One region of the Pseudodesulfovibrio sp. lm2024 genome, then DNA from elsewhere that is predicted to be linked to it. Evidence: predicted binding sites of a transcription regulator. Region 1 holds the regulator's gene; each other region holds the start of a gene.
The links. Region 1 encodes sigma-54, which starts transcription at its own class of promoters, with help from an activator protein. Its sites were predicted from a motif close to CTGGCACGGNNNNTGCTT; they were not measured.
Positions count from the first base shown of each region.

Region 1 (10,462 bases):
CGGCATCGTCGGCAAGTACGTGGACCTGACCGAGGCCTACAAGAGCCTGCACGAGGCGCTGATCCACGGCGGAGTGGCCAACGACGTCAAGGTGGAGCTGGAGTACGTCAACTCCGAGAAGGTCACCCCGGCCAACGTGGAGAAGAAACTCAAGGGCCTGGACGGCATCCTGGTGCCCGGCGGCTTCGGCTCGCGCGGCATCGAGGGCAAGATCCTGTCCATCAAGTACGCCCGCGAGAACAAGGTTCCCTTCTTCGGCATCTGTCTGGGCATGCAGTGCGCCTGCATCGAGTTCGCCCGCAATGTCATCGGCCTGGAAGGGGCCAACTCCGAGGAATTCGACAAGCTCACCCCGCACAATATCATCTACCTGATGAAGGAATGGTTCGATTTCAGGACCAAGAAGACCGAGACCCGCTGCGAGGAGTCCGAGAAGGGCGGCACCATGCGCCTGGGCTCCTACCCGTGCAAGCTCAAGAAGGACACCAAGGCCTTCGAAGCGTACAAGACCGCGAACATCGACGAGCGGCACCGTCATCGCTTCGAGTACAACAACAAGTACATCGAGCAGTTCGAGGCCAACGGCATGGTCCTTTCCGGCACCGCCCCGGACGAGTCCCTGGTGGAGATCGTGGAACTGCCCGATCATCCGTGGTTCCTGGGCTGCCAGTTCCACCCGGAATTCAAGTCCAATCCCATGAAGCCGCATCCGCTGTTCCGGGAATTCATCAAGGCATCCAAAGACGAGAAGGCCAAGAAGTAGCCTATGGCAGACCTGTATACCGCCAGCCGGTCCGGCCCGTTCATTCTGGCCGGACCCTGTGCCATTGAGACCAGGGAGATAGCGCTTCAGACCGCCGACGTGCTCGCCGGGCTGGCCGCCAAGCTGGACATCCCCATCGTCTACAAGAGCTCCTTCGACAAGGCCAACCGGACCTCGCTGACCAGTTTTCGGGGCCCGGGCATGGAAGAAGGGCTCGATATCCTGGCCGAGGTCAAGCGGACCACGGGGCTGCCCGTGGTCACGGACATCCACCACCCGGAACAGGCCGCGCCCGTGGCCGAGGTGGCGGACGTCCTGCAGATTCCGGCCTTCCTCTGCCGCCAGACCGATCTGTTGGTGGCCGCCGCCGAGACGGGCAGGGTGGTCAACGTCAAGAAGGGGCAGTTCCTGGCCCCCTGGGACATGAGGAATGTGGTCGACAAGCTCCGCGCGGCGGGCAACGACCAGGTCTGGCTGACCGAGCGCGGTTCCACCTACGGCTACAACAACCTGGTGGTGGACATGCGCTCCATCCCGCAGATGCGGGCCTTCGGCGTCCCGGTGATCATGGACGCCACCCATTCGGTGCAGCTGCCCGGCGGGCTGGGCGGCGCTTCGGGCGGGCAGCGCGAATACGTCCCGGTGCTGGCCTCGGCCGCTGTGGCCGCTGGCGCGGACGGCGTGTTCATGGAGGTCCATCCGGACCCGGACAAGGCGCTGTGCGACGGCCCCAATTCCCTGCCCCTGGCCGAGGTCGAAACCCTGCTGAAGAGGCTGTTGGCCCTGTGGGAGATCAACCGTGGCTGACGCGACCGCCCTGGCGCGGAATATCAAATTGCTGGTGCTCGACGTGGACGGCGTGCTCACCGACGGCGGGCTGTATTACGGTGACGACGGTATCCTGATGAAGCGGTTCAGCGTGCAGGACGGCCTCGGCATCAAGCTGGCCCAGGCCGTGGGCCTGGAGATCGGGGTCATCACCGGCTTGGACCAGAAGCCGGTGGAGAAGCGCGTCAGCGAGTTGGGCATCAAGCACTACTACGCGGGCCGTCACCGCAAGCTCCCCCTGTTCGAGAAGATGTGCGAAGATGTCGGGGTCGCCCCGGAAGAGGCCGCCTACATGGGCGACGACTGGATCGACCTGGCCGTCATGGGCCGGGCCGGACTGGCCCTGTGCGTGCCCAACGCGGTGCCCGAGGTGATCGAGGCCGCAGACTGGATGTCCACCCGCCATGGCGGGCAGGGCGCGGTTCGCGAGGCCATTTCGTTCATCCTCGAGGCTCGTGGGCTCAAGGAACAGGCCCTGAGCCGTTGGGTGGACTAGATGAGAGGGCGCCCGGCTCTGGTTCTGTTCGTCATTTTCGCCTTGGGGCTGCTTCTCGGTCTGGGCGTCAACGCGCTCTTTTTCTCCGACCCCATCCTGGAGGACCAGGATACCGCCGAGCAGGCGCCCGTCTCCCGCAAGGACATGTTCGCCGACGCCGACGTCTCGGCCGAGGACATCGAACTGGTCCAGGGCAAGGAGGGCAGCATGAACTGGAAGCTGCTGGCCAAGAGCGCCAAGTACAACCAGGAGCTCGGCATCATCGCCGTGGATTTTCCCCAGCTGACCGCCTACTTCGGCGACGACCGCCAGGAGGTCTATGTCCAGGCCGACCGGGGCGAGGTGGATCAGGCGAACGACAACCTGTCGTTGTACGACGGGGTCAGCGGCCGGTTCGGCGACATGGCCCTGGACGCACAGTACCTTGATTATGTCGGCGCAATAGGTAAGGTATATCTCAAAGGCGGCGTCACCGTACGCCGTCCGGACATGACCGTCCAGGCCAAGGCCCTGGAGATCGACCTGGTCACGAGACAGATGGTGGCCGCCGGTGGCGTGGAAGCGCTGCTGGCCCCCGAAGGGCTGGGAAGGAGTCCTTTGAATGAAAACAAGGAATAAGACGTTGCTGAAAACGGTTCGCCTGACGGGAATGCTGCTGATGCTGGCCCTGCTGCTGGTTCCGGCCCGGGCCATGGCCCAGGACTGGGGCGAAGTACGCGAGGCCACGGTCAACCTGAACGTGCGCAAGGCGCCCAGGCCCGGGGCCGAGCACGTGGTCACCCTGACCAAGGGGCAGCGGGTGCGGACCGACTTCCCCCAGAACGGCTGGCTGGCCGTTTTCGAGCTGGGCGAGAAGGACCGCGACCAGGCCAAGGCCGTGGGTTACGCCAACGCCAAGTACCTCAAGGTTGTCAAGGTCGAGAAGGCCGAGCACGCTCCCGCGCCTGTGCCCGCACCGGCCCCCAAGAAGGATTCCGGCGAGGGTGAGGTCAAGGCCCCGGTGGCAGCGGTACCGCCCGCGCCCATCCCGGTGGGCGTGGACCCGAGCCGTCTGCCGGTGAAGATCACCTCCGACCGCATGACCTATGACGAGACCGGCAAGGTCATCTCCTTCGTGGGCCACGTGGTCGCCATCCACGGCGAGTTGACCTTGTGGGCCGACAGGCTTTCGGCCTATCTCGCATCCAGCACGGACAAGAAATTCTCCGCCGACAGCGTAGACCGCATCGTGGCCGAGGGCAACGTGCGGGCCAAGAAGGGGACCACCGAGGGGACCTGCGGCCTGCTGACCTACATGGTGGGTCCGCAGCTGCTCAAGATGGAGCGCGATCCCAAGCTCCAGGACGGCCCCAACTCCCTGACCGGCGAGGTCATCAACTTCCACATCAAGGACGACCGGTCCGAGGTCATCGGCGGCAAGCAGCGCGTCAAGGCGGTGTTCATGACCCCCGGCAACCTGAAGGTGCAATAGATGGCCGAGGGTCTTCGCGCTACCAATTTGTCCAAGCGGTACGGCCAGAAAGAGGTCGTACACGGTATCAACATCAAGCTCGACGCCCGCGAGGTGGTCGGCCTGCTCGGCCCCAACGGCGCGGGCAAGACGACCACGTTCTACATGCTTGTGGGCATCGTCCAGCCCAATACCGGGGTGGTTTCCCTGGGCGGCCAGGTGCTCACGGACAAGCCCCTGCACGAGCGGGCCCGCCTGGGGGTGAGCTACCTGCCCCAGGAAAGTTCCATCTTCAAGAAGCTGACCGTGCGCCAGAACCTGGAGATCATCCTGGAGCAGACCTCCATGACCTCGCGGCAGCAACGGGCCAGGGCGGACGAACTCATGGAGATGTTCACCATCACCAAGCTGGCGGACCAGGCGTCCATGTTCCTGTCCGGCGGCGAGCGACGCAGGCTGGAGATCGCCCGGGCGCTCATCCTCGACCCGCAGTTCATCCTCCTGGACGAACCGTTCGCGGGTATCGATCCCATCGCGGTTATCGATATCCAGGAGATCATCTCCGTGCTCAAGTCCATGGACATCGGCATCCTCATCTCGGACCACAATGTCCGGGAGACGCTCAATATCTGCGACCGGGCCTACCTGGTCTACGAGGGGACGGTCATCCTGGAAGGGGCCCCGTCCGAGATAGTCAAATCCAGTCGCGCCCGGCAGATCTACCTGGGCGAGGATTTCCGGCTTTAATCCCTGTTCCCGTCTTTTTTTCCTCTTTCCCGATTTACACCGTACCCAAAGGTTGGTACACTTTTTTCATATCATTATATGCACGCAGAATTATCAATAGATACAGGGTGTTAACACAATTGTGTTGCATCCTTTAATTCACTGTGGCATAATTGAATCGGAAAAAATGTCAGGTGGCCGAAAAAAAATTTCTGTATCCGGCAACCGATAAACACAACCTCAAGCAGGCAGTGAATCATGGGATTGGAACTTCGGCAACAGCTCAAGCTCTCACAGCAACTGGTCATGACGCCCCAGTTGCAGCAGGCCATCAAGCTGCTGCAATTGTCGCGGCTTGAACTGCTGGAGACGGTGCAGCAGGAATTGTTGGAGAATCCTTTCCTCGATGAGACCGAGACCGATACCGAGGTCCCGGACAAGGCGGAAGTCCTGACCGAATCCCAGGCCGAAGAGGAACTGGTCCGCAACGCAGACTGGGAGAACTACCTGGGCGAGTTTTCCTCCACTTCCAAGCAGGCTTTGTCCCGCGACATGGAGATGCCCGAAGAGGGCATGTCCTTCGAGGCCCGCCTGGCTTCCAAGCCTTCGCTGGAAGGGCACCTGAACTGGCAGATGCGCCTGTCCAACTTCACCGAGCACGAACTGGCCATCGGCGACGTCATCCTCGGCAATCTCGACGCCAACGGCTACCTGCAGGCCACCCTGGAAGAGCTGGCCGCCATGGTTCAGGCCTCCGAGGAGGAGATCGAGTCCGTCCTGCACCGTATCCAGCACCTGGACCCGGTCGGCGTGGGCGCCCGCACCCCGCAGGAATGTCTGCTGGTCCAGATGGAGGTCCTCGGGTACGACGATCCTATCCTGGTCTCCCTGGTCACCGATCACCTGGAGGATCTGGAGAAGAACCGCTACAAGCCCCTGGCGCGCAAGTTCAAGATCACCATGGATGAGCTCAAGTCGTATCTCGACCTGATGCAGACGCTCGATCCCATGCCCGGCGCCAATTTCTCCAGCACCGAGCCGCACTACGTCAGCCCGGACGTGTTCGTCTACAAGTACGGCGAAGACTTCGTCATCATCCTCAACGAGGACGGCATGCCGAGGCTGCAGATGAACACGTTCTACATGGATTCCATGAAGGGCGCGGCCGACAAGGAGAAGGAATATTTTCAGGAAAAGATGCGTTCCGCCGCATGGTTGATGAAAAGTCTGTACCAGCGGCAGCGAACCTTGTATAAAGTAGTTGAGAGCATTGTCGGCTTCCAACGGGCATTCTTCGAGGAGGGCGTGACAAAGCTCAAACCCCTCATCCTCAAGGAGGTGGCGGAAGACATCGAGATGCACGAATCCACCGTGAGCCGGATTACGACCAACAAGTATGTTTCGACGCCTCACGGCATATTCGAGCTGAAGTTCTTCTTCAACTCGGCCCTGGACCTGAACGACGGGTCCCAGGTGGGTTCGGAGAGCGTCAAGGCGCTCATCAAGCAAATGATCGCAGACGAAGACACGAAGAAACCGCTCAGCGACGAGAGAATCGGCGAGATCCTCCAGGAGAAGCTGGAAGTGAACATCGCCCGGCGTACAGTCGCCAAATACCGCTCGGCCATGGGCATTCCTTCGTCTTCAAAACGAAAGCAGTACTTCTAAAGTCTGCTTGAAGCACTCTCAACCAGGAGGCAGCGTATGAACATCAGCTTCACTTTCAAGAACTTCGAGCCTTCCGATCACCTCAAGGGTTACGCGGAAAAGCGTTTTGAAAAGGTAGCGAAATACGTTTCCGATGCGGAGGCCGATCTCCAGGTCAACCTGCTGGTCGACAAGTTCCGTCACAAGGCGGACGTGATCCTGAACTCGGATCGCATACATATCTCGGCCTATGAAGATTCGGAGGACATGTACTCCACCATCGACATGGTCCTGGACAAGCTGGAAGCCCAGCTGCGCAAGATGCGCGAAAAGATGAAGAACCGCCCCAGACAGGCGCGTCCCAATAAAATGGTGCAGATGAACTACCTGTCCTACGAGGACATCGCTCCCGGTTCAGCGCCCACCATCGTCGGCACCGACGCATACGAGCCCAAGCCCATGTCCGTGGACGAGGCCGCCATGCAGCTGGATGCCCGTGACAACGAATTCCTGGTCTTCCTCAACGCGGAGACTGACGGCGTCAACGTGATATACAAGAGAAAGAACGGCGATTACGGCCTCATCGACCCCGGAAACTAAGCATGAAACTCAGTGATTACCTGGCGAAGGAACTGATCCTTCCCGAACTCGAGTCCGAGACCAAGTCGGACGTATTGAATGAACTCGTCGCCCCCCTGGGCGTACAATATCCAGAGATGGACACGGACCATGCGGTCCGTGTCCTTCTCGATCGTGAACGGCTCGGCTCCACCGGCATCGGGGACGGCATCGCCATCCCCCACGGCAAGCTCGAGGACCTGGAAAAGGTCATCGTGGTCGTGGGCCGCAGCCGCAAAGGCGTGGAGTTCGAGGCGCTGGACCACAGCCCGTGCACCATCTTTTTTCTGGTGCTCGCCCCGGAACAGGTGGCGGGCATGCACCTGCGCGTCCTGGCCCAGATTTCCCGTCTCCTCAAGGACGAGGAATTCCGCAAGGCGTTCCTGTCGGCCGATGACCTCGAGGGTCTCTGGACCCTGCTCAAAAGCGTGTAACCGAATGGACGAATTCCGTTGACCTCGACCAACCCTTTCCCGGTGGTGATCGTCACCGGACTCTCCGGCTCGGGCAAGAGCACCGCGCTCAAGGTCTTCGAAGACCTCGGATTCTTCTGCATCGACGGGCTCCCGTCCGAGATGTCGGCCAAGCTGGCCGACCTCATCCTCTCCTTCGACACCAAATACCGCGGCCTGGCACTGGGCATGGACCTGCGCCAGTTCGAGTTCGTGGACGGCTGGAGCAAGGCCCAGGAGGGATTCGCCCAACTCGGCATCACTCCGCAGGTCCTGTTTCTCGAGGCCAAGATGGCGGAGCTGGTCCGGCGCTACGCCACCACCCGCCGTCCGCATCCGCTGGAGAGCCGCAACCTCGGCCTGGAGCAGGCCTTGGAGATGGAAAAGAAGCTCCTGGAGCCGGTGCGCCTCGGGGCGGTCCTGGTCCTGGACACCACGGATTATTCCATCCACGACCTGCGCCGGGTCATCCAGACCAAGTGGTCGTCCCTGGAAGACGTGAGCATGGGCATGCGGGTGCACATCATCACCTTCGGCTTCAAGTACGGCGTGCCGTCCGAGGCCGACCTGGTCTTTGACCTCCGTTTTCTGCCCAACCCCTATTTCGACAAGTCCCTGCGCCCCATGTCCGGCCTGGACAAGGCGGTGGCCGACTATGTCCTGGGCAATCCCACGGGCCAAGGGTTCATCAAACGGTTTCATGACTTTCTGCTCTATATTTTACCGCTTTACGCAGACGAAGGGCGCTACAGGATCACCCTGGCCCTTGGTTGTACCGGCGGCCGCCATCGTTCGGTTTCCGTGGCCGAGTCGGTACTGGCAACCCTGAAGGAAAAAGGGTATGCTGCCTCGATCGAACATCGACACATGGAACTCGGTTAGACATGGCTGCAAAGACTGACAAAAAGGACGGCGTGATCGGCGTGGTGCTGGTCACCCACGGGACCTTCGGGGAGACCCTGCTCCAGGCCGCGGAAACGGTCATGGGCCCGCAGGAAAACTGCCTGGCCGTGGGCGTGGACGTGAACAGAGGGGTGGACGAAACCCTGGAAGGTGTGCGCAAGGCCATCCATTCCCTGGAGCAGGGCAAGGGCGTCCTGGCTCTGACCGACCTGTTCGGCGGTTCCCCCACAACCATGTCCCTCTCCCTCATGAAGTCGGAAAATCTTGAAGTCATCACCGGCGTCAACCTCCCCATGGTCGTGGCGGCCCTCCAGGCCCGGTCCATGGCGCTGCCCGAACTGGCCGACAAGGTCATGAACGCGGGCCAGCAGGGGATCAAGGTTGCCGGGGCGATGCTGCGCAAAAAAGCAAAGAAATAGGTATGATGCCGTGACTCTCGTTCGTATCGACAACCGCTTGATTCACGGCCAGATCATCGAGACGTGGCTGCCGTACACCGGGGCCAAGAACGTTGTGGTGGCCAACGACGAACTGGCCCACGACATCCTCCAGCAGGAGATCATGTCCCTGGCCATTCCCCAGGCCGTGAAGAGCTCGTTTGTCACCGTGGAAGAGGTCTCGGCGACCGTGTCCAGGCTCTTCTCCGTACCCGGCGAGCACGACTCCATCATCCTCTTTTCCAGTTGCGCCGACGCCCGCCGCGCCTTTGACTCCGGGTTCGATTTCCACGTCCTGAACATCGGCAACGTCCATTACAGCCCGGGCAAGCGCCAGGTCTCCCCGAGCGTGGCCCTGTCCGACGAGGATGAGACCTGCCTGCGCCACCTGAACCGCAAGGGCGTGGAGCTGGACTTCCGGTGCGTGCCCAATGACCCCGTGCAGGTGAGGTTCTAGGTTATGGTCGTTCAGCACACCTACGCCTGGTTCGCCATGGTCGCTTTTTTTTTGCCCTCTTTTCCCAGTTCCGCTCGTCCCTGAGCATCGGCCTGCTTGAACGCCCCCTGGTGGTCGGCTTCTTCTGGGGCGCGGCCACCGGCGAGTATACCACCAGCCTGTACATCGCCATTTTCTTCGAACTTTTCTGGCTCGACCTCATCCCGGCCGGGACCTATATCCCGCCCCAGCTCACGGCGGCCACCTTCGCGGCCCTGACCCTGACCACCTGGTTCGGCCTGGACCAACCGTCGCGGATCATGTTCGTGCTCTTCGCCAGCATGCCGCTGGCCTGGATCGGCACAAAGGTCGAAGGATGGCTGCGCGAACGGGAACAGGGGAGCTACAACGCGCTACTCAACTGGGCCCGCAATCCCGACTCCAAACACCTGCCCGGGGCGCTCATCCTGCGCTCCATGGCCCGGGGGCTGGTCATGAGTTGGGCTTCCTTCCTGGTCGCCGTGCTCATCCTCAAGCAGGGGTTCGAACTCGTCTTTTCCGCGCATCCAACCATTTTCTCGAACCTGGGCGTCACCTGGGCACACCTCTGGGTGGCCGCCTCCCTCGGCGGCCTCATGGCCCTTCGCCTTAAGCGGGCCTACGCCGTTCTGGCGGTCGGCGTCGTCCTCTTCGCCATGTACCGTTTCCTGCCTACCCTGTAGAAGCCGTTTTCGCCCGGTGCGGGCCGACATCCCACGTGGCCGCGCGGACAGGGAAGGGGGCTTGGGATCATCTTCACATTGTCGCGAACGGCCGTGCCGCGCTCGACGCGCCTCCGCCCGGGGCGAATCGGCTTGGCTGCAATCGCAGGAACCCTTGGGAAACGCGGCTTGTGGCGGTTTGATGGCGATCCGGCTACGGGCGATATTCTTTTCATCCTTTTCTCGTTCGGACTGCGCTTTTAGCTTGGCAGCGGATATGCTTTGTGATATCTGTCACATTCTGTTTTCGATGCTTAATTTCCTTATACAGGATAATTCAATTAGGAGGACTTGATATGGCTATTTTGGTTGTTGGACACAAGAATCCCGATACCGACACCGTCGCTTCTGCGATCGGTGCCGCCGACCTGTACAGCAAACGTGGTATGGAGGCCAAGGCCGTGACCCAGGGCGAGATCGCTCCGGAGACCGCCTTCGTACTCGAGAAGTTCGGCTTTGCCGCTCCCGAGATCGTCACCGACGCCACCGACAAGCAGATCATCCTGGTCGACCACACCGACATTTCCCAGACCATCGACAATCTGGACAAGGGCGAGCTCCTTGCCGTCGTCGACCACCACAAGCTGGGTGACATCACCACCGCCGGTCCGCTGGAAATGTGGGTCTGGCCCGTGGGCTGTTCCGCCACCGTGCTGAAGTCCATGTACGACTTCTACAACGTCGAGATCCCGGCCAACATCGCCGGCATCCTGCTGTGCGCCATCCTGAGCGACACCGTCATGTTCAAGTCCGTGACCTGCACCGACGCCGACAAGGCCGCCGTCGAAGCCCTGGCCAAGATCGCCGGCGTGAGCGACGTCATGGCTCTGGGCATGGAGATGTTCAAGGTCAAGTCCGCCGTTGACGGCGCTCCGGCCAGCGAACTGGTCTTCCGCGACTACAAGGACTTCGACATGTCCGGCAACAAGGTCGGCATCGGCCAGC
Region 1 covers NZ_CP195092.1:2,019,660-2,030,121, reverse strand. The annotation lists gene ACR42D_RS09475 (CTP synthase) at 1-763, shown strand, start outside; gene kdsA (3-deoxy-8-phosphooctulonate synthase) at 767-1,570, shown strand; gene ACR42D_RS09465 (KdsC family phosphatase) at 1,563-2,087, shown strand; gene lptC (LPS export ABC transporter periplasmic protein LptC) at 2,088-2,705, shown strand; gene ACR42D_RS09455 (LptA/OstA family protein) at 2,689-3,558, shown strand; gene lptB (LPS export ABC transporter ATP-binding protein) at 3,559-4,284, shown strand; gene rpoN (RNA polymerase factor sigma-54) at 4,522-5,931, shown strand; gene hpf (ribosome hibernation-promoting factor, HPF/YfiA family) at 5,968-6,510, shown strand; gene ACR42D_RS09435 (PTS sugar transporter subunit IIA) at 6,513-6,962, shown strand; gene rapZ (RNase adapter RapZ) at 6,981-7,862, shown strand; gene ACR42D_RS09425 (PTS sugar transporter subunit IIA) at 7,865-8,302, shown strand; gene ACR42D_RS09420 (PTS sugar transporter subunit IIB) at 8,313-8,777, shown strand; gene ACR42D_RS09415 (PTS sugar transporter subunit IIC) at 8,804-9,478, shown strand; gene ACR42D_RS09410 (manganese-dependent inorganic pyrophosphatase) at 9,814-10,462, shown strand, end outside.

Region 2 (10,462 bases), 1.6 Mb from region 1:
TGTAGTGCTCACAGCCATGCATGAAATGTCGATTGTCGAATCCATCCTCGGCATCCTGCGCGAAGAGATGGTCAAGTATGACGGCCAGAAGCTCAAGAAAGTGACCCTCAAGAACGGCCGTCTGGCCGGGGTGGTCACCGAGTCCCTGCAGTTCGCCTGGGAGGCGCTGATCCCCGGCGGCGAATTCGACGGGGCCGAACTCGAAATCATCGAGGTGCCGGTGAAGGTGGCCTGCGGCGAATGCGGAGAGGTATTCAGCCCGAAGCACACCCGGTGCATGCCCTGCCCCAAGTGCGAGGCCCTGCTGGGCCACAAGGTGCTGGAGGGCAAGGAGATGCTCATCGACTCCATCGAAGTGGACGACCAGCAATAAAGAAGGAGTGATTATGTCCAAGGAAGTGACCATAGTCCGCAATGTGCTCGAGGCCAACGACCGGCTGGCGGACGAGCTGCAGAAGAATTTCCGGGTTAAGAAGATCCTGTGCCTGAACCTGATGAGTTCCCCGGGCGCGGGCAAGACCACCCTGCTCGAACGGACCCTGAGCGACCTCAAGGACGAGTTCAAGATGGCCGTCATCGAGGGCGACCTGCAGACCGACAACGACGCCCAGCGCGTGGCCGCCACCGGGGCCCAGGCCGTGCAGATCAACACCGAGGGCGGCTGCCACCTGGATTCCGGCATGGTCATGGACGCGCTCAAGGCCATCGACACCGAGGGGCTGGACATCCTGTTCGTGGAGAACGTGGGCAACCTGGTCTGCCCGGCCGAGTTCAACGTGGGCGAGGACTACAAGGTCACCCTGCTGTCCGTGGCCGAAGGCGACGACAAGCCCGAGAAATACCCGTTCATGTTCCACATCTCGGCGGTCATGCTCCTGAACAAGGTGGACCTGCTGCCCTACGTGGACTTCGACCTGAGCAAGGCCGAGGCGCACGCCAAGAAACTGAACAAGGACATCGAGGTCATGCCCATCTCCGCGCGCACCGGCGAAAACATGGAGCAGTGGTACGACTGGCTCCGGAAGAAGCGCGCCGAGAAGCTGTAGACGCTTACCCGAAACCGATCTCCAAAGGGCCTCCCGACCGGGCGGCCCTTTTTCTTTGCGGTTGCCCGGCCCGACCGGGCCGCGCTATGATCCGGAAAACCGTCCAAGGAGCATTCCATGAAACGACCGGCGTTCTTCGCGTTTATTGCCTGCCTGCTCTGGGCCGTCCCGGCCATGGCCGGGGTGGGCCTGACCGAAGTTGTCTTCAAGGACGCGCAACGCGGACGGACGCTGAAGACCCATGTCTGGTATCCCTGCGACGGCGGCCAAACCGAACGCTTTGCGGAAAACGTGGTCTTCGAGGGCATCGACGCGGTCGGGGACGGGAAGATCAAGTCCGGGAAGTACCCCCTGTACGTCCTGCTCCACGGGACCACGGGCAACTGGCGCAACCTCTCCTGGCTGGCCGCGCGGCTGGCCGAAAACGGGGCCGTGGTCTGCGCGGCCGACCATCCGGGCTACACCTCGGGCGTCGGCACCCCGGCCTCGCTCCTGCGCGCCTGGGACCAGCCCCTGGACGCAAGCTTCCTGGCGGACGGGATGCTCCGCTCCCGCTTCCGGGAGGTCATCGATCCGAGCCACATATTCGCCGTGGGCTATTCGCTCGGCGGCTACAGCGCCCTGGCCCTGGCCGGGGCAAGGCTCGACCTGCGCCGCTATGTCGAGTTCTGCGCCAAGGACCAGGACAGCTCAAGCCGCTACTTCCGCGCCGCCCTGCCCGGCCTGACCGAACAGGATTTCACCTACGCCGCCCAAGACCTCACGGACGCCCGGTTCAACAAGGTCGTGGCCGTCGCGCCGGGATTCGTGGAGTCGTTCACGCCCGCATCCCTCAAGGGGATCACCATCCCGGCCCTCATCATCGGCGGGGGAAAGGACCGGAACATTCCGCCCTCCACCCACTACTATCCCCGGTTCGAGGACTTCCCGCCCAACGTGGCCTACCGGGAGATACCGGACGCCCAGCACTTCAGCTTCATGCAGATATGCCAGCCGGGCGCGGTCAAGATCCTGGCCGAGGAGGACGCGGCGTTCGTCTGCGAGGACCACGGCAGCGACCGGCGGGCCATCCACGATCAGCTGAACCGCTACGTCGTGGAGTTCCTGCAACCCGAGGCCGACTGACCGGGCCGGACGCCCAACCGGCACCAGGCGAATTTTTCGCCCGGTTTTTGTTGGCAACCCGGTTTCCCGGTTGTACGGTGAGCCCATGCCGTTTCCCAAGAACCTCCCCCTCGAGGCCGTGTTCGCCTCCATCGCCGACGGGCTGTTCACCGTGGACGCGGACTGGAACGTGACCTATTTCAACGAGGCCGCCCGGCGCATCACCGGCATATCCGAGGAGGACGCCCTGGGCCGCAAGTGCTGGGACGTGTTCCGCTCGTCCCTGTGCGACGGCCGGTGCGCGCTCAAGGCGTGCATCCACCAGGGCGGGCGCATCGTCAACAAGTCCATCTTCATCGTCCGCTCGGACGGCACCACCCTGCCCGTGTCCATTTCGGCCGCGCCGCTCAAGGACCGCGACGGCAAGGTGGTCGGCGGGGTGGAGACCTTCCGCGACCTGACCGACATCCACGTCTCGCGCCAGCAGGCCAAGGACATCTACCGCTTCGAGAACATCGTGGGCCGCTCCCAGGCCCTGGAAAAGATATTCCGCATCCTGCCGCAGATCAGCCGGTCCGAGGCGACCACCCTACTGCTGGGCAAGAGCGGCACGGGCAAGGAGCTCTTCGCCCGAGCCATCCATTCTCTGAGCCCGCGCAAGGACGGGCCGTTTGTCGCCGTTAACTGCGGGGCCCTGCCCGACACCCTGCTCGAATCCGAACTGTTCGGCTACAAGGCGGGCGCGTTCACCGATGCGCGCACGGACAAGCCGGGCCGGTTCGAGCTGGCCCACGGCGGCACGGTTTTCCTGGACGAGATCGGCGACATGCCCCAGAACCTCCAGGTCAAGCTGCTGCGCTTCCTCCAGGAAAAGACCTTCGAGCCCCTGGGCGGCGTCAGCCCGGTCCACGCCGACGTGCGCGTGGTGGCCGCCACCAACCGCGACCTCGAGGACGCCGTGGCCGAAGGGACCTTCCGCCAGGACCTCTTCTACCGCCTCAACGTGGTCACCCTGACCCTGCCGCCCCTGACCGAGCGCCAGGAGGACCTGCCCCTGCTCATCGACCACTTCCTGGCCGAGTTCAACGGCCTGCGCGACAAGGCCATACGCGGGATCAGCGAGGACGCCCTGCACGTGCTCATGCGCCACGACTTCCCGGGCAACGTGCGCGAGCTGGAAAACATCCTCGAATACGCCTTCATCCTCTGCCCGGACGGGTTCATCCAGGTGGAACACCTCCCGGAATACCTGCACCCGGAAGGACAACGCCAGGATACCCCCGACGGACTGTCCGGCACCATGGACGACATCAAGCGCCGGGCCGCCCGGCAGGCCGTGCGCCGCAACAATGGCAAACGCATGGCCGCCTGCCGCGAACTGGGCATCACCAAGGACACCCTGCGCCGGTTGCTGGCCGAGCCGGATACGGGCGAATAACTCGTCTATCCTTCTGCACAATGGGCGAATTAATCGTCCATTCTTATTTTCTCCATACTTGCAATATCCTGTTTTAACAGACTATTATTCTTGGCACGGTCTATGCTCATCTTCGATCAACCGGTTCGGGTCCTGCCGGAATTTTTTGGAGAGAGATGATGCGATCGGATTCCGCCAAGCTGATCTGCCTGGCGTGCTACCAGGACCGACTGGCCTCCGTGTGCGAGAACGCGGACGGATACAAGCTATTTGAAATACGCGACCATAAATCTTACCCCGCAGGCCTCCTATCCCTTCCCTCAAAGGACCCTATGGACAGGACATCCGCCATATTGGCCTGCGGGGTAACCATTTTTCTGTGCGGCGCCATCTGCAACCGCACCCGCAACGCCCTTGAACAAGCAGGAATCACGGTTATCCCCTGGCTGACCGGCACCGAATCCCAGGTGCTGGAAGGGTATCTGCGCGGCGGGCTGGCCGATCTGGCCATGCCGGGAGTCGCGGTTTGACTTTTCCCCCACTGTGGTTATCTCTCTGTAACCCGGCCGCGGCCGTTCGCCGGCCGGGTTCTACATGTACTTCTAGGGCGGCTACGGGTCGCCGTTTTTCGGGAGAATCATATGAGCGATTGTCAAGGATGTGCGTCCGCCTCGCCTGACGGAACCTGCACCAGCGCCACGGGCTGCGACAAGCCCGAAGATCAGAAACTGCAAAAGACCCTGAGCCGCATCAAACACAAGATCGTGGTCATGTCCGGCAAGGGCGGCGTGGGCAAGTCCACCGTGGCCGCCAACATCGCCGTGGCCCTGTCCCTGGCCGGCAAGAAGGTCGGCCTGCTCGACGTGGACGTGCACGGCCCCAGCGTGCCCCGCCTGCTCTCCCTCAAGGGCCAGCAGCCCCACATCGGCGACCAGGTCATGGAACCCGTGCCGTGGAGCAAGAACCTGTCCGTCATGTCCCTGGGCTTCCTGCTCCAGGACGACCGCCAGGCCGTCATCTGGCGCGGTCCGGTCAAGATCGGGCTCATCAAGCAATTCGTCGAAGACGTCATGTGGGGCGACCTCGACTACCTCATCGTCGACTGCCCCCCGGGCACCGGCGACGAACCCCTGTCCACCCTGCAGACACTCGGACCCACCGCCATGGCCGTCATCGTCACCACCCCCCAGGGCGTGGCCATCGACGACGTGCGCCGGTCCGTGTCCTTTGTCGGCGAGGTCGGCAACCGCGTGCTCGGCATCGTCGAAAACATGTCCGGCTTCGCCTGCCCCGACTGCGGCAAGGTGCACCAGATCTTCAAGTCCGGCGGCGGCGAAGACCTGGCCAAGGAGTCCGGCGTCCAGTTCCTCGGCCGTATCCCCCTGGACCCCGCCGTGGCCGACTCCGGCGACGAAGGCTACCCGTTCATGAAAGTCCATCGCGATACCGCCACCGGCAAGGCCATGGAACACGTCATCGCCCCCATCCTCGCCCTCCCCGACCCGCCCAAGGCGTAGCCGGGATTATCGCCAATTTAAAAGTGAGGACGCGCTGCGCGCGTCCTCACTTTTTTTTGCCTCCGGCGGCTGGGGGAAGGGGAGGAAAAACCCTTTGAAAAGGGTTCTTTCCTCCCCTTCCCCCAGACCCCCATCCCCTCCTTTTCCTAAACTTTTGGGGCTGACATAGATAACTATGCCGCATTGTGCCTTTTTATCCATTTTTTCAGGATAGATAACTGCTCTTTTGGGGAGCCGTAATTAAACCTGAATTCGCACTCTTTCAAATACAGCCAAAAATACTTGCGAGGAATACCGTTGTACTTCCTCAGATGGCGCTTACTTTGGTTCCAGAAGTTCTCAATGCCGTTGATATGGTTATGCCCATCAACATAGCGTTTGAGATGATTAATACGATAGTGTTTAAATTCAGACACATCGAGCACCTTGTAGGATGACAAACCATCCGTATACACCACGCTGTCAGGCTGAACCTGCAAGTCGATTATCCCTTTCAAGGTCTTGGTTTTAGTGTCGGGGATTATTTCAGCGTACACCATCCCATTGCGCTTAAGAATGCCAAATACTGGGACTTTACCAGCAGCCCCCCGCCCTCGAATGCCACGGCGATAGCCGCCAAAATAACTCTCATCAACTTCTACCTCTCCGGCAAACATCTCAACGGAAGGCATCTGCTCTGCGATAATCTTCCGTAATCTCTGATAAAAAGTGATCGCGGTGTTGCGGTTTACACCTACCAGTTCACTGGCTGTGCGGGCTGGGGTGCCAGCAACGAAATGCTCAATCAGACGACCGGATATATGAGCCGACAAACGCGATCTTTTTAGCCTCATAGTCCCCCCTAATACGACGAGAGATCTATGTCAGCCCCAAACTTTTTGGTGCCGCTTCGCGGGGACGGGAGCGGAAGTAACCGACTCTCTTCACGGCCAGGTCCAAGACGCCGCCTTCTCAATATCCCTTATCCCTCGCCCCGCCTGGCGGCGTGGGCAACCGTCCCGCAGGGTTCGCGCCGGACGACCCTCCGAGGCCCACGGACGTCCGGCGCGAACCCTGCGGGACACCGCCAGCCCGCGACCAGCCAAACCCTTCACACCACCCACCTTCGCCGCAGGCGACACAAAAAGTTTGGGAGGGTCCAGGGAACCCTTTTCAAAGGGGTCCCTGGCGGGGCCTGGGGCAGAGCCCCAGCGGGGTCCGGGGCAGCGCCCCGGCCGCCGGAGGCATCAACCGCCATCATCCCCTCGCTACCCGCTCTCCACGGTGCTGACGAGCCGCAGAATCTTGCCGGACGCGCGGCGAAAGGCGTCCACCACGGCGGGGTCGAACTGGGAGCCGGCGCAGCGTTCTATTTCGCGGCAGGCGCGGTCGGTGTCGAGGGCGGAACGGTAGGGACGGTTTTGGAGCATGGCGGACAGGGAATCTGCCACGCTGATGATGCGCGCGCCGAGCGGGATGGCCGCGCCCCCGAGGCCGTGTGGGTAGCCTTTGCCGTCCCAGCGCTCGTGATGGTGCAGGACCATGTGGACCACGCCGATCCGTTTGAGGGCGGAGACGGGTTCGAGGATGGCGGCACCGGCCTCGGGATGTCGGCGCACGGCCCGCCATTCGGCGGTGGTCAGGGGGCCCTGTTTCCTGAGCACCGAGTCGGGCACGCCGATCTTGCCGATATCGTGGAGGTGCCCGGCCACGTGGATGACGGCGGCCTGGCTTGGTGTCAGCCCCATGGCCAGGGCCAGGATGCGTGCGATCTCGGCCACTTCGTCCGAATGCATGGAGGTGTGCGGGTCCTTGGCGTCGATGGCGTTGCCCAGGGACTCGGCGAACTGGTGCAGGGCCGTGGTCACGAAATGGGTCGGGTCCGGGCAGGCCGGAGACGGCCCCGGCATGGGAGGAAGGGCTGCCGGGGCCGTGCGGGACGGATTCATGGCTAGGCGGCCCTGCCTTTGGTCAGGACGGTCAGGGAGTCGAGATTGCGCATGATGACGCGGTGCAGGACGTTGCCTTCTCCACCGCCTTCCACGGCGCGCCCGGCCGCGATGCGGAAGCTGACGCGCGCCTCCTCGTATTTGCCGGACATCTGATAGACCAGGGCCATGTTGTTGCGCACCTTGGCCTCATGCAGCGGCGAATTCATGGCCCGGGCCAGGTTGTCCGCCTGGGTCAGCTGGAACAGTGCGTCGCCGGGACGGCCCTCATTGCAGGCGCGCATGCCTTCACGGTTGAGGATACCGAGTTTTTTGAGATCGCTCATTCGCTTCTCCTTGGGTTGGATGTTTCCCGGCCTCGCCATGGGCGGACCGGCCGATACATCGACCCTGCAGAGAAGCGCGTCTCCCGCCCGGACGGGAAAACCCTGTGTTCAGTGCGTTCGGCATGGGAGGACAATATTGAAAACAATTTTCATTTTCAAGACTTTTCTACATTAATTTTCCCCGCCCCGGAGAGTGGCCGACACGCTGGCGCGGCGGATAAAATTTGCGTAGGATGCCGAAAACATGGAGTCGTCATGCCGCGCAAAATCTTTCGCCTTGTCCCGGCCCTGCTGGCCGCTGTCCTGACTATCGCCGCCCTGGGCGGCTGCACCGCCGCCACCACCGCCGAGAAGCAAGCCGCGCCCGTCAGCCAGTCCAGCGGGGCGGCCGCCCTCAAGGTCTCGGTCTCGTACCGCGAGCGCATGCTCCTGCCGCCGGGCTGCGTCCTGCTCGTGGAGCTTGAGAACATCTCCCAACTCAGCCCTGAAGACAACGCGGTGGCCAACACGTTCATCCCGGTCAAGGCCGCCCCGCCCTTCAAGGCGGTCGTCAAGTACGACCCGGAAAAGATCATCAAGCAGCTGCGCTACGCGGTCTCGGCGCGCATCGTGCTCAAGGGCCAGGTGCTCTTCTCCGGCTCCGTGCGCATCGATCCCCTGTCCTGGCCCGAAGGCAAGCCCGTGGAGATCACCGTGGTCATGGCCAAGCGCTAGGCGCTCCCGTCTCGGTCCCTGTACACAGGACGCGAAAAGGCCCGGCGCATGGCGTCGGGCCTTTTTGTCTTCGCTGGTGGCGCACGGCGGCGCGGCGGACTATCGGGCGATCATGGAGCGCAGCAGCTCGGCGCAGTTCTCCGTGTTGTGCCCCATGTTGTCGAGGCAGTCCACGAAGTGCAGGAGCTGGTAGATATCCTTGAAATCGATGTCCTTGTCGTAAATTTTTGTCTGCAGGTCGTTCTTGCGGCGACGGACCTCGTCGCGCTCCCTGCGGACCTTGCGGAAGCACTCCTTGGTGCCCTCGCGGTCCAGGGACTCGCCGTTGAGCAGGGCGATGGTGGACTTGAGCGCCGGGCCGAGGAGCACGGTGCACTTGGCCACGGAATCCAGGAGGTAGATCATCTCCTTCTGGACGTCTTCGGGGATGGCCACCGGACGCATGGCCAGCCAGTGCAGGGCGTCCTGGGCCGCGTCCAGCACGTTGTCCTGGCTCTTGGTGTAGGACAGGAACAGGTGTTTCTCCACGGCCATGAACAAGCCCTTGGGCAGGTGGTTGCGGATGTTGCGCTTGATGGAGTCGGCGTGGTTCTCGATCTCGTCCACGGCCTTGGTCAACTCCTTGAACTCGCGGCACACCCCGCCGGAAACATAGCATTCAAGGGATTCGTCGATGGCGGCGATGCACTCGGCGATCTTGTCGTAGTGCTCGACCAGCCCGTCCATGGGGGAGCGGCTGCCGAGCAGACCGAAGAAGGGAATTCTCAATGTCATATGGTGACCTCTACTAAAAAGGGTTATTGCAGTTGTAGTCGTAACCTAGCTGTAACACAACCATTTGAGCAGCACAAAGATAACAATGCTGGTCAGGGCGGCGATGGGGACGGTCGCCACCCAGTAGGCGACGATGCGCAGCAGGACCCGGAAATCCACGGCCGAAAAGCCGCGCGCCAGGCCCACGCCGACCACGCCGCCCACGGCCGCGTGCGTGGTGGATACCGGCAGGCCGAGATTGGAGGCGACCAATACGGTGGACGCGGCCCCGAAGTCAACGGCAAAGCCGCGCGTGTTGGTCAGGGTCGTGATCTTCTCGCCCACCGTGGCCATGACCTTGTGCCCGAGCACGGCGATACCCACGGCGATGCCGAGGCCGCCCAGGACGAGCATGGGCCACGGGACCTCGGCCTTGGCCAGGAGCATGTGCTCCTTGGCGATGAGGTAGATGGCCGCCACCGGGCCGATGGCGTTGGCCACATCGTTCGCGCCCTGGGACAGGGCCACGTAGCAGGACGTGCCGACCTGCATCTTGCGGAAAATCCGCTCCACGCCTTCCGCGCCCTCCTCCTCGTCCAGCACGAACCGGGACACGAAGCGGCGGGCCGCCGCCCAGGCCGCGAAGGACAGGGCCGCGGCGATGGCCAGCGAGGTCAGCCAGTGCAGGCCGAGCGCCTTGCCCGCCGGGGTCTTGTATAAAAAGGACAGGGAGATCATGGACAGGGTGATGGCCACCCAGATGGGCGCCCACTTCTTGGCCTGTTGGATGAAGTGGCGCTGGAACAGAATGTAGCGCCGGATGTGGGTGAAAATGAAATAGGCGATGGCCGCGGCAAAGAACGGGGAGATGATCCAGGACAGGACGATGCCGCCCATCTTGAGCCAGTTGACCACATCCGGGCCGCCCGCCACCAGGCCGAATCCGGTGATGGCCCCGACGATGGAGTGCGTGGACGAGACCGGCAGCGACGTCAGCGTGGCCACCAGCACCCATAGCCCGGCGGCCAGCAGCGAGGCGAACATGCCGATCATGATCAGCTTGGGGTCGGCGATGACCGATGGGTTGATGATCCCCTTGCTGATGGTCGCGGTCACGTGGGAGCCGAGAAAGACCGCGCCCACGAAGTTCAGGATGCCCGCGATGAACACGGCCTGCTTGACCGTGATGGCCCTGGCTCCCACGGCCGAGGCCATGGAGTTGGCCACGTCGTTGGCCCCCAGGTTGAACGCCATGAGGAACCCGGCCCCCACGGACATGTATAGAAACAGATCGTATATATCCATCGTATCGCCCCTCTTTCGAGGGAATTGGTTAGAGGTTGCCTACAGAGCCGTTTCCCCCGGCTTGTTCAGGCGGAAGCAGAACCGCGCGCCCCGAATGTCTTCGCCGTAGCCGTCGTGCCAGATGTCGCCGCCCAGGTTCTTGACGATGCGGCGGCAGATGGCCAGGCCCAGCCCGGCGCTGCCCGACCCGTCGATGGTGTTCTCGTCCACGCGGTAGAACCGCTCGAACACCTTGGTGGAGTGCTCCCTGGAGATGCCCGGCCCCTGGTCCTCCACGCAGAAGACGATGGACTCGCCGTCGTCCTCGGCGCTGACCGTGATGACCCCGTCCTCGGGGCTGTACTTGACCGCG
Region 2 covers NZ_CP195092.1:3,595,014-3,605,475, forward strand. The annotation lists gene ACR42D_RS16725 (hydrogenase maturation nickel metallochaperone HypA) at 26-373, shown strand; gene hypB (hydrogenase nickel incorporation protein HypB) at 387-1,046, shown strand; gene ACR42D_RS16735 (alpha/beta hydrolase family protein) at 1,164-2,171, shown strand; gene ACR42D_RS16740 (sigma-54 interaction domain-containing protein) at 2,257-3,588, shown strand; gene ACR42D_RS16745 (NifB/NifX family molybdenum-iron cluster-binding protein) at 3,900-4,097, shown strand; gene ACR42D_RS16750 (P-loop NTPase) at 4,209-5,084, shown strand; gene ACR42D_RS16755 (IS1595 family transposase) at 5,258-5,917, opposite strand; gene ACR42D_RS16760 (HD-GYP domain-containing protein) at 6,332-7,012, opposite strand; gene ACR42D_RS16765 (tetratricopeptide repeat protein) at 7,015-7,338, opposite strand; gene ACR42D_RS16770 (YbaY family lipoprotein) at 7,594-8,052, shown strand; gene ACR42D_RS16775 (DUF47 domain-containing protein) at 8,152-8,826, opposite strand; gene ACR42D_RS16780 (inorganic phosphate transporter) at 8,872-10,110, opposite strand; gene ACR42D_RS16785 (HAMP domain-containing sensor histidine kinase) at 10,150-10,462, opposite strand, start outside.
Region 2: ACR42D_RS16745 (NifB/NifX family molybdenum-iron cluster-binding protein) is a predicted target of sigma-54. The motif match lies at 3,679-3,696, and genes of this name have one in related genera.

Region 3 (10,462 bases), 1.8 Mb from region 1:
GTCAGGTCCGTGATCCAGAAATAGTCTTTGGCGTCCGGCCCGTAGCGCGTCTGTTTGACGAATTCCGCGCCCAGCTCCTTGGCGTTGTCCAGGGTGATCTCGCCCCGCTCGGCCATCTCGTTCAAATGGTTCAGGGTGCCGGCCACGGTGTCCGTGATCTCCACGACCTTTTCCTTCTGGGCGTCGAGCAGGGCCTCTTCGATGGACGGCAGCAGGTACAGGAAGATGGAACCGGCGAAGAGCAGCAGCATCAGCGCCGAAGGCAGCAGGACCCTGGTAGGGGCGTATTTGAGGTAGTGCGCGGTCTTGTCCTGCACCATGGCGGGCCGTCCTGTTCGCAGTGTCTGAAAATCGCACTCTCCGTATAGCTTAGAACAGGAAAAAAAGGAAACAGGTTAGAGCGGTTGTTTTGCACCGCCGCCCGCATGGGCCCGCCGGGGCCGGGGAGGTCAGTAGGGGAGGAGCGGGGCGCGGACCACGGTGACCTGGTTCCTGCCGCCGTTCTTGGACGCGGCCAGGCCCGACTGGAGCCGTTGCAGGAAGCTGTCCTGGGTGTCGTCCTCCCCGGCCTGGGCCACGCCCAGGGAGAGGAACACGCGGATCTTGCCGCCGAAGATCTTGTGGCCCACGAGCATGCGCAGCTTCTCGGCCACGATGGCCGCCCGGTCGATGTCGGTGTGCGGACAGAGGATGATGAACTTGCCGCCGTGCCAGCGGAACAGGAAGTCGTTGGTCCTGAGCTGGGCGCTCAGGAAATGGGCCAGGTTGGACAAAAGGCGGTCTCCGGTCGAATAGCCGTGGGCCTGGTTGATGGCCCGGAAGCCGTCCAGGTCGAGCATGATCCCGGACAGGTCCAGGCCGTAGCGCCGGACGTTGCCCAGCTCCCGGGTCATGATCTCCTCGAACTTGTCCCGGTTGTAGGCCTGGGTCAGGGAGTCCAGGACGGTCAGCCGCTCCAGCTGCTCGGCCAGTTCGTCGGCCCGAGTCGCGTCCCGGCCCATGCCGGGCAGAACCTTCTTGTACACGAGCAGCCCCTGGGCGGCCAGGACGAAGAATCCGGCCACCATGCACAGGTAGGCCAGCTGCAAGAGCCGGGTGTGGTCCCCGTCCGGATTGAGGCGCAGGGTGTAGACCACCCCGAAACAGACGCACAGCAGCGCGGCCAGGGCCAATATGCTCGCTGCGTACAGCGCCTTGTAGCGCGCCTTCAGTCTGTGGGGAGCGGTACGGTCCATGGTCCTGTCGTTCGCCGGGCTATTTCAGGGCGCCCTCGAAGGTGTAGTAGAGGCTGCCGGTGTCCTTGTCGTTGTCGAAGTCCAGCTCGATGGAGAAGTCGGGCCACATCCAGCCGTAGCGGAACCCGATGCCCCGGCCCGCGCCGTAGCGCTGCATGAGCATGTCCTTGAGGAAGAACTGGTTGACCCTGCCCTTGTAGGCGATGCCCACGCGGTAGAGCTTGTCCTTGTTGAAGTAGTAGGCAACGGACATGATCTCGGCCTTGCCGAAGGTCTTGGGCTCGTCGCGTTTGAAGTAGGTGTTTTCGAAGCCCGCCTCCTGCACCGGGACCAGGCCGGGTGCGTCGGACAGGGAGGTGCCCCAGGATAGGCCGCGGAAGCCGGTGGGATGAGGGGCCTGGACATAGTCGGAGGCCATGGCCGGGACGGCCGCGGCAGCCAACACGATCAGCATTGTCAGGGCGCGCAGTGTGTTCATAGCCGGTATCTTCTCTCAGGAGTAGGGTATGGAAGCATCCAGACTGAGCGCATTGTACGGATTTACAGGTGAAAAGCAAGGAGGAGGACGCCCCTTCCGGACCTCCGCTCCAGTCTTCCCGCGCCGGTCCCCGGCTTCGGAGGCTCCTGCCGATTGTCAGCCCGCGACCGGTTGTGCTATCGGATGGCATGCGAAGGAGACGCCCCATGAAACGATTGGCACCATTCGTCCTGGTCCTGGCCCTTTTCGCCTGCGGCGGCCCCTCCCCCGAGGCCGAGCGGATCGACGCCCTGGAGGCCGAGGTCAAGGCCCTGCGCCAGGAGGCCGGGGAACGCGACAAGGCGTTTCGCGCGGAGCTCGCCCAGGTGCGCGAGAACCTTGAGCACATCCGCTCCCTGCTCGAACAGGGGGGCGTTTCGGACAAGTCCGGGGAGGCCGACTCCGGCGGCGCGCCCACGGACAAGGAACTGGACGACAAGGCCAAGTCCTTTGTGGGCGAGAACCTGGACCGGCTTATGGAGCTGACCCGCAAACTCCTGGACAAGATGGAATCCGAACTGGACGACAAACCCCAGGCAACCGAGGAACCGCCCGTCAAGGGCGACCAAATCTGATGGAGACGATTCGATGAAGACATATATGAAATGGACGCTGTTTTCGGCCCTGCTCCTGGCCGTGGCCCTGGCCGCCGGCTGTGCGGCGGGCAACGCCATCAAGCTGAAATACGCCCTGATCTCCACCGACGCCCCGTGCGTGGGCGAGATCACGGTCTTCCGCTTCGAGGACCAGCGGCCCGCCACCGCGCTGGGCAAGACCACGGATAACGAGACCATCACCTCCCTGTCCGACGTGGCCGAGTGGGTGGGCTGGGCCCTGTTCGACGAGCTCGAGAACGCCGGGTGCAAGGTCAAGTACCGGACCGCCATCATGTCTCCGGACGACGAGCTGGTGGTCACCGGCCAGGTCCTGGACCTGACCCTGAACCAGACCGGCGTGACCACCTACAAGGGCCGCGTCTCGGTGCGCATCGTGGTTTCGCGCGGCGATACGACACTGCACGCCGAGAAGTACACCAGCGAGGTCGAGGACGTGGTCGTTCCCGGCTACTCCTCCGAGGCCGACATCCTGGCCGAGGCCCTGCGCGGGGTCATGTACGAGGCCATCCCGGCCATTGCCGCGGCGGCCCGGAAGTAGCCAGGCCGCGTCGCTTTCCCGGTCCGCCGGGTCCCTTCAGCCCCCTTTGAGGAGCACCTATGTTTGCCGACAAGGATATCTGCAAGCGCTGCGGCGCGTGCCGTGACGAGTGTCCTTTCGACCTCGTCGTCGAGGACCGCGAGGGCTTTCCCAAGCTCCGCCCCGCGGCCAGGAAGACGTGCATCAACTGCGGCCACTGCGTGGCCGTCTGCCCGGTGGGGGCCGTGACCCTGCCCGAGATGCCCGCCGTGACCCCGGGGCTGGCCCCGGGCCAGTGCGGCCCGCTGGACCGTGATCTCAAGCTGACCCCGGCCCAGGCCGATCAGTTCCTGGCCGGACGGCGTTCGGTGCGCACCTACAAGGACAAGCCCGTGCCCGAGGAGGTCCTGTCCCACCTCTTCTCCGTGTCCTCGTTCGCGCCCAGCGCCAAGAACGGCCAGCCCGCGCAATGGATCGTGACCCGCACGCCCCAGGCCACCCGGCGTCTGGCGGGCATGACCGTGGAGTACATGGCCACCAACTCGATCATGCCCGGCGTGGTCAAGAACTGGGCGCGCGGCGTGGACAAGATCCTGCACGGTGCGCCCCACGTGGCCGTGGCCCACGCCCCGGAGGACGGCTTCAACCCGGCCGAGGACTGCGCCCTGGCCGCCGCCTACCTCGAACTCGCGGCCCACGCCCACGGCCTCGGCGCCTGCTGGGCCGGTTTCCTCATGGAGGTGGCCGAAGGCTGCTGCAACATCCGCAGGGAGTTGGGCATCCCCGAAGGACACGGCGTTTACGCTGCATTGATGTTGGGATATCCGAAATATCGCTACAAGCGTATCCCCACGAGGAGAACTGTCGAGATTAGTTGGCTGGATTAGCGGGGGGCGGCTTCCGATAGCGGGCCATTTGCACATTTTTTCCGGGGGCTTCCACCCTCACGTAGACGGCTACGCTGCGGGGAAAGCCCCCGGAAGAAAATGCACAGCTGACCCACTCTCGACAAATCCGCAGGACAGCGGATTTGGACGTTGCGGTCCTTCCGCAACGCCCGAAGGGGTGAGCCCCAGGACGGGGCGAATCAAAGCCTATTCCGAGCGCGGGGGACTGAGCCGCTGTCGGGTGCTGCGCACCCGAGTCGCTCCAGATCTTTGGCGGTGCGTTCTCCTTATAGAAAGGCAAGTGCCTCGCCCGACATTGTGTCGAGCGAGGCACTTGCCTTTCTATATGGGGCACCCTCCTACCCATTCTTTGGAGCGATTTCGGGGCGGCACGCCCCGAACAGCGGCTCTTCGCACTATGGATAGGCCCGCTATCCCGAGCCGCTTAATCTTCGGGCGCAATAAAAAAGGCCCCGTGACGGGGCCCTTACTTGCGAGTTCACTCGAACTAGATATCGAGTAGCGCCGCCTTGATGTTCTTGCGCCCGAACTCTCTCGCTCTCGATTCGTCCCACATGAAGATATCGATGCGCTGGTGAAAGCGCTTGTTCATGAGGTCGTTGATTTCGAAGATGCCGAGGCCCTCGATGCGGACCTTGCGGCCGAAGACCCAGCCCTGGTCGAAGAGGTCGCGGGACACGGCGATGGTGCCGGAGCGGACCTTGCGCATGGAGGCGGCGATGAGCGGATCGTCGTCGCACTGATCGGTGGTGGGGTTGTAGGCGGTCACGGTTACCGTGCGCACCGGGGACATATTCTTGGCCTTCTGCAGGAGGCGGGCCTCCTCGACCATGATCTTGCGTGCTTCGGCGGTCTTCTGGACCAGCTCAAGGCGGTGGTGCAGGTCGTCGATCTTCTGCTGTTTGACGACCACAACCACGGCCATGATCACCAGGGCCGCACACAGGACCGGAGTGATGGTGTAGTTGAATAGTATTCGCATCAGGATTGCTTCCTTGTTGTTTTAGGTCCGAGGCATATAATGACCGCCCAAAACCTTGTCAACGCCTATGTCTTTTCGATGCAAGACACGGACCTCGCCGCTGCAATACATTGAATTAAAAGGTAAAATTATACTATAGTCCGTTCGATGGGCTGAACGCGGCAGGGGAGACGCCTGAAATAACAGCCCCTTGCGGGAGGTCGTTTTTATCGGTTTGAATTATTTCTTGATATAGAAAATCACTTTGAATATATTAAGCTCGAACAAGCGCGCGGTGTGGCGAAATTCATCAAGGAAACAAATGGGTTCAACGACATTCAGAGTGCTTCCGGTGGACCGGGGGGAGGCCTGCCTGCTGACCACCCGGCGCGGGGCTTATCTCTTTGACGGCGGTGGGTTGGGCGGGGATTTGCCCGGACTGCTCAGGGAACGGCGGGTGGGCAAATTGCGGGCCGTGGTGTGCACATCCGCGTCGTTCGACCGGCTCGGCGGGATTCTCGATCTCATGGACAGCGACTATCCGGTGGGGGAGTACTGGCTGCCCGAAAGCCTTCGCGCCCTTGCCCGCGCTGCGCATGGGTTTGACGGCAAGATCGCGCACTGGCTGGCCTGCTGCGGCTGGCCAGCGCAGGCGGACGTCTCCTCTCCCTTGCCCGACACCCTGCCGACCGTTCCCGCCGTGCGCCCGTTGGCCCCGGCCGCGAAGATGGCCCTGCTCGGCGCGGCCGCCTGCCTGGGACGGCAGCCGGAAACGAGCGGCAAGGCGACGCCGTCCGAGGTCTTTGCGGTGGTGGCGGAATTGTTTCTGGGCCGTGGCGCGGCCGGGGGCGGGGGCGAATTCCTGCCGCTCTGCCTCGACGATCTGGCGCGGAAGAAGACGACCGGGTCGCGGGCGGTGCTCTGCGGCAGGCTGCTGGATCGCTATGCCGAGGGGATGTCCGTGGCCCGCCAGCGCATGGCCCGCGAGGTGGCCGGGAGCCTGGCCGTGTCCGTGGCCGCCGAGGGGCTGCTGGCCCGTGGCGGGGTTCGGGTACGCTGGTTCCGCCAGACCGGGCGGCAGGAAGGGCATCTCGTGTCCCGGCACCCGTTCATGTGCCTGAACGGCCTGCCGGTCACCGGGGAGCCCGGCCCGGCGGGGAGCGTGTCGGCGGCGGAACTGTTCCAGGCGGTCCGGCGGTTGAGCGCGCCCGGCAGCGGTCTGGCCTTCCGGTTCGGGGACGTGGATTGCGGTGTGCTGCTCTGTGGGAATTCCGCCCTCGCCTTTCTGGGGAGGCGGCGGATTTTGTCCCTGAACCGGCCCACGGTGGTCACTGCCCCGCAGCAGGGCGGCCTGGGCGGGGAGCAGGCGTACGGCCGGGTCCGGTCCGCTGCCCCGGAAAGGGACGTGTGGGTGCGCTCGCACGCCTCATTCGGCCGACGGGTGGCCGAGGGCTTCCGGCGTCAGCCGGTCCGCTTGTGCCTGCGCGACTGCCGCTACCGGACCGTGCAGGAGATCCTGCTCGCCTTTGACCATGGGCGGTGGAAGCGCATTTCCGGAGCGGTCTGTACCTGCGTTTGAGCCGGTTATTCCCTGTTTTTGACCTATACAGGCAGGAAAACCACTTTCCAACCCCATTCACGGATGCTAAGCTGCTTTTTCTACTGGAACCGAAGGGGGAGCAATGACGCGGGATTTGTTCGACATCGAGCAGTTCCTGTCCAGCCTGGCCCATGACCGGGAACTGGCAGTGGAACTCATCGATGCCTTTCTTGAGGACTGCCCGAAGCGCGTGGCCGAACTGGCCGAGGCCTTGGGTGCCGAAGACGTGGGCCGGGCGACCAAGCTGGCCCATTCGCTCAAGGGCATGTGCGGGGTTGTTCGCGCCGAAACGCTGGGCAGGCTGGCCCTGGAGATGGAGTATGCCGGGCGCAAAGGGGACCTGGTCCCGCTGCGTGAGCGGTTCGACGACTTCAACGACAGCCTGGGCCGGACCCGGGACCTCATGGTCCGCTTCCGGGACGACGGCTGAGTTGCAGACAGCAATAAAAAAAGGCCTGTCCGCCATATGGCGGACAGGCCTTTTCATGCGCAGGGCGGTTATTCCGCTTCTTTCTTCGCCTCGGGGGCCGGAGCGGCTTCCTCGGCGGGAGCCGCCGGGGCGGCCTGTTCGGCGGCCGGAGCCTCGGCCTTGGGAGCCTCGGCCTGGGGCGCTTCGGGCAGGGAGAAGTCCATGGTCACGTTGTTCATGGCTGCTTCGATGTCCTTGGTGATGTCCACGGTCTCGCTGGACGCGATCACGGCCTGCTTGCTCAGGATCACGGCCAGCCCCTTTTCCTTGCGGTAGTTCTCGAGGATCTCGTTGAACTTGGCGTCGACCATGGCGACGATGCGCTGCTGCTCGGCGTTCATGGTGTTCTGCAGCTCGCCCATGGCCAGCTTGTAGGCGGCCACGGTCTCTTCGGTCTGGTTGGCCTGCATGGCCTTGTAGGCGGCTTCGGCCTTCTGCTGCAGCGGCTTGCCCATCTCCTGGAGGTGGGCCATGGCCTCGGTGGCCAGCTTGTTTTCCTTGAAGGCGGCGGCCTCGTCCACGATGCCGATCTTGATCGGCTGCTCCTGGTTGCAGGCGCTCAGGCCCAGGGCCAGGATGGCGACGACGAGCAGGGGAAGAATCCGTTTCATTACTATATCTCCATGGTTTCGTTTGGTGTCACTCGGGGTTCGAAGTCGCGCAAGACTACGCGCGCCGCCGGTATCTGGCAAGGGAAAGATCGGCTGGCCCGTCCCCTCGCCCGCCCGCGCCGGGGGCTTTGGCCGGGGACGCGAAAAGGGCGGACCGGCACGCGTCCCGGCAGGATGTGCCGCGCCCGGACCGACGCTTACTCTCTGGAAACATAAAGTTTTCTTAATGGCACACCCCTTGCTGTTTACACTTCCGAGAAGGCGTCGGGAATTTATTGCCGGGAATGGGTATCCCGGTGGTTCCCGCGAATCCGGCGAGCGCCGGATCGGAGGAAGTATGAGTTTTGGAAGCATGTATGTGGGCGCCACAGGCGTGATAGCCCACAGCCAGGGCATGCAAGTCCTGGCCAACAACTTGGCGAACGTCGACACCATCGGCTACAAGCGCTCGAACATCCTGTTCGGCGATTTGATGAGCCAACAGGTGGCCTCGGGCAGCGCCACGTATGATTCCGGGGCTTCGCGCATCAGCCAGATGGGCATGGGCGTGGGCGTGTCCGCCATACGGGGCATCTTTACGGACGGGCCATTGTCTTCGTCCACGGCGTCCACGGACCTGGCTCTCTCGGGTCAGGGGTTCTTCGGGGTCAGCGACTCCTCGGGAACCATGCGCTACACCCGGGCGGGCGGATTCCGCTTCAACACCGAGGCCTACCTGGTCAACCCCCAGGGGTACCGGTTGCAGGGGTTCGCCTACGACCGGGAGACCAAAACGTGGGGAACGAGCGTGTCCGACATCCAGTTGCCCTACGAGGACATCACCGTGGACGGCCAGGTCGCCCGCGTGGTCCGGTCCGAGCCGCTGGCCACCTCTTCGGTGGAGTTGGTCACCCAGCTCGACCGCACGGCGACCAGTCAGATCTCCAATGAAGACAATCCGTTCTTCGCCATGGTACAGGCGTACAATGCCAACCTGAGCAACGCGGCCACGCCTTTCGGCAATACCCGGCCGCAGTACTCCACGTCCATCAGCGTGTTCGACGAGAACGGCGGCCGCCACGAGATGACCGTCTATTTCGACCCGGTGTCCACCTCGAACCTGTCCAACGCGGTGCCGGGCTACACCTATTGGGAATACGTCATCGCCTTCCCCGGGGAGTCGGACGGCTCGTCGGCCTACGGCACATCGGCTGCCGGGCTGGCCGGAATGGGGGTCCTGACCTTCAACGACCGGGGGGTGCTGGTCAACCAGTCGGCCTACACCCTGGACCCGACGGCCACCTCCGGAGCGGGCGGCAAAAGCCTGTCCTCCTGGGTCCCGGCGAGTTTCAGCGACGACGGCCTGGCGCAGTTCAACTATACCTTTGGCAGCAACGGCGGCGCCACCGGCGAGACCCGGACCATCAGCTACGACTTCGGGATCAGCTCGGCCAACGGCTCCTGGCGGACCAGCGGCGGCGGCACGGCCGCCTCCATCGGCAACAATGCGGACCTGTTGATCGAGATGGACAACATGAAGCGCGACGCCCGAGTGACCACCAGCTACGACAAGCCGTCCGCCACCATGTATCACCTCCAGGACGGTTACTCCTGGGGTTACCTCGATTCCATCAGCGTGGACCAGAACGGGGTCATGAGCGGCCATTTCTCCAACGGCCAGACCGAGGAGATGTTCAAGGTGGCCGTGTACAAGTTCAACAGTCCCTGGGGGCTCAAGCGCGACGGCGGGACCAACTTCCTGGCCACCGACGCCTCGGGCGAGGCCATGCTCGGCGAGGCCGGAGACCGGGGGCGCGGGACCATCAGCCAGAAGTCCCTGGAGGAGAGCAACGTGGACATGGCCAAGGAGTTCGCGACCATGATCGTCACCCAGCGCGGCTACCAGGCGAACACCAAGGTCATCACCACCTCGGACTCGGTCCTGAACACGCTCATCTCGGTCAAGCGCTAGCCGCTTCCCGATAAACGCCTTGCAGGGCGCTGTCCGGCCGGTCCGGGCAGCGCCCTTTTTCACGCCTCGCCTTGAATTCCCCCGGCAAACCGGATAGTCAGAGCAAGATTTGTCAACAAGGAGCATTCCGTGACGGATACACGCGACGACCGCAGCCCCGAGACCGTATTGGACCTGGTCCGGGAGGTGGAACGGGAGGCCCCGGGCGGGGCCGAAACCCTTTTCATGGCCGCCATGCTGGCCGACGCCCCCCTGCCTTACGATTTCGCCCTGTCCGTGGACGGCACCCCGCACAACCCGGCCCTGGTCAACCCGGCCGCAGCCTTTTTCGCGGCCACTGCGCTCATGGACCCGCTGGTGGGCCGCGATCTGGTCATGGCCGATGCCGACCACCAGGTATTCGCCCTGCCCGGAGACGTGCGCCAGGCCCTGCGCCGCTCCCTTGACCCGGAACAGGCCGCCGAATGGGCCGGGCGGGCGATCTACGCCCTGAACCTGGCCCTGCCCGACGCCGACCCGCAGCAATGGCCCATGGTCCGGTGGCTCATGCCCCACGTCCTGGCCTGCCGCGACTTGGTCGCCGAGCTCGGCGTGCACACGGCAGCGGCCAACCGGGTCCTGCACCAGACCGGATTCTCCCTCTACTACCAGCAGCGCCACCAGGAGGCCGCCGAACTCCTGGAAGCGGCCATGAACGTGGATGTGGCCCTCAAGGGCGGCAACCACCCGGACATCGCCGCCGACCTCGAGGGGCTGGCCACGGTCTACTGGGCCGGGAACGATCTGGCCCGAGCCGAGGCCGCGTTCAACGCCTGCCTGGACCTGCAACGCGAAATCTTGACCGAGAACAACCTGGCCACGGCCCCGGTCCTGAACGGGCTGGCCATGGTCAGGCAGGCGCGGGGCGACCTCGCCGGGGCCGAGGCGGCCCTGAACGACTGCCTGGCCGTGCTCCGCGCAGCCGATCAGGAGCGCCACCCGGCCGCCGCCTCCTGCCTGCACAACCTGGCTCTGCTCATGGACGCCCTGGACCGCCCCGGGCAGGGGTTGCAACACGCGCTGCAAAGCCTGGAGTT
Region 3 covers NZ_CP195092.1:3,807,267-3,817,728, reverse strand. The annotation lists gene ACR42D_RS17835 (EAL domain-containing protein) at 1-320, opposite strand, end outside; gene ACR42D_RS17830 (GGDEF domain-containing protein) at 450-1,235, opposite strand; gene ACR42D_RS17825 (hypothetical protein) at 1,255-1,713, opposite strand; gene ACR42D_RS17820 (hypothetical protein) at 1,920-2,327, shown strand; gene ACR42D_RS17815 (hypothetical protein) at 2,341-2,907, shown strand; gene ACR42D_RS17810 (nitroreductase family protein) at 2,967-3,773, shown strand; gene ACR42D_RS17805 (3D domain-containing protein) at 4,282-4,776, opposite strand; gene ACR42D_RS17800 (hypothetical protein) at 5,078-6,334, shown strand; gene ACR42D_RS17795 (Hpt domain-containing protein) at 6,438-6,785, shown strand; gene ACR42D_RS17790 (OmpH/Skp family outer membrane protein) at 6,854-7,435, opposite strand; gene ACR42D_RS17785 (flagellar hook protein FlgE) at 7,773-9,386, shown strand; gene ACR42D_RS17780 (tetratricopeptide repeat protein) at 9,516-10,462, shown strand, end outside.
Region 3: ACR42D_RS17785 (flagellar hook protein FlgE) is a predicted target of sigma-54. The motif match lies at 7,662-7,679, and genes of this name have one in related genera.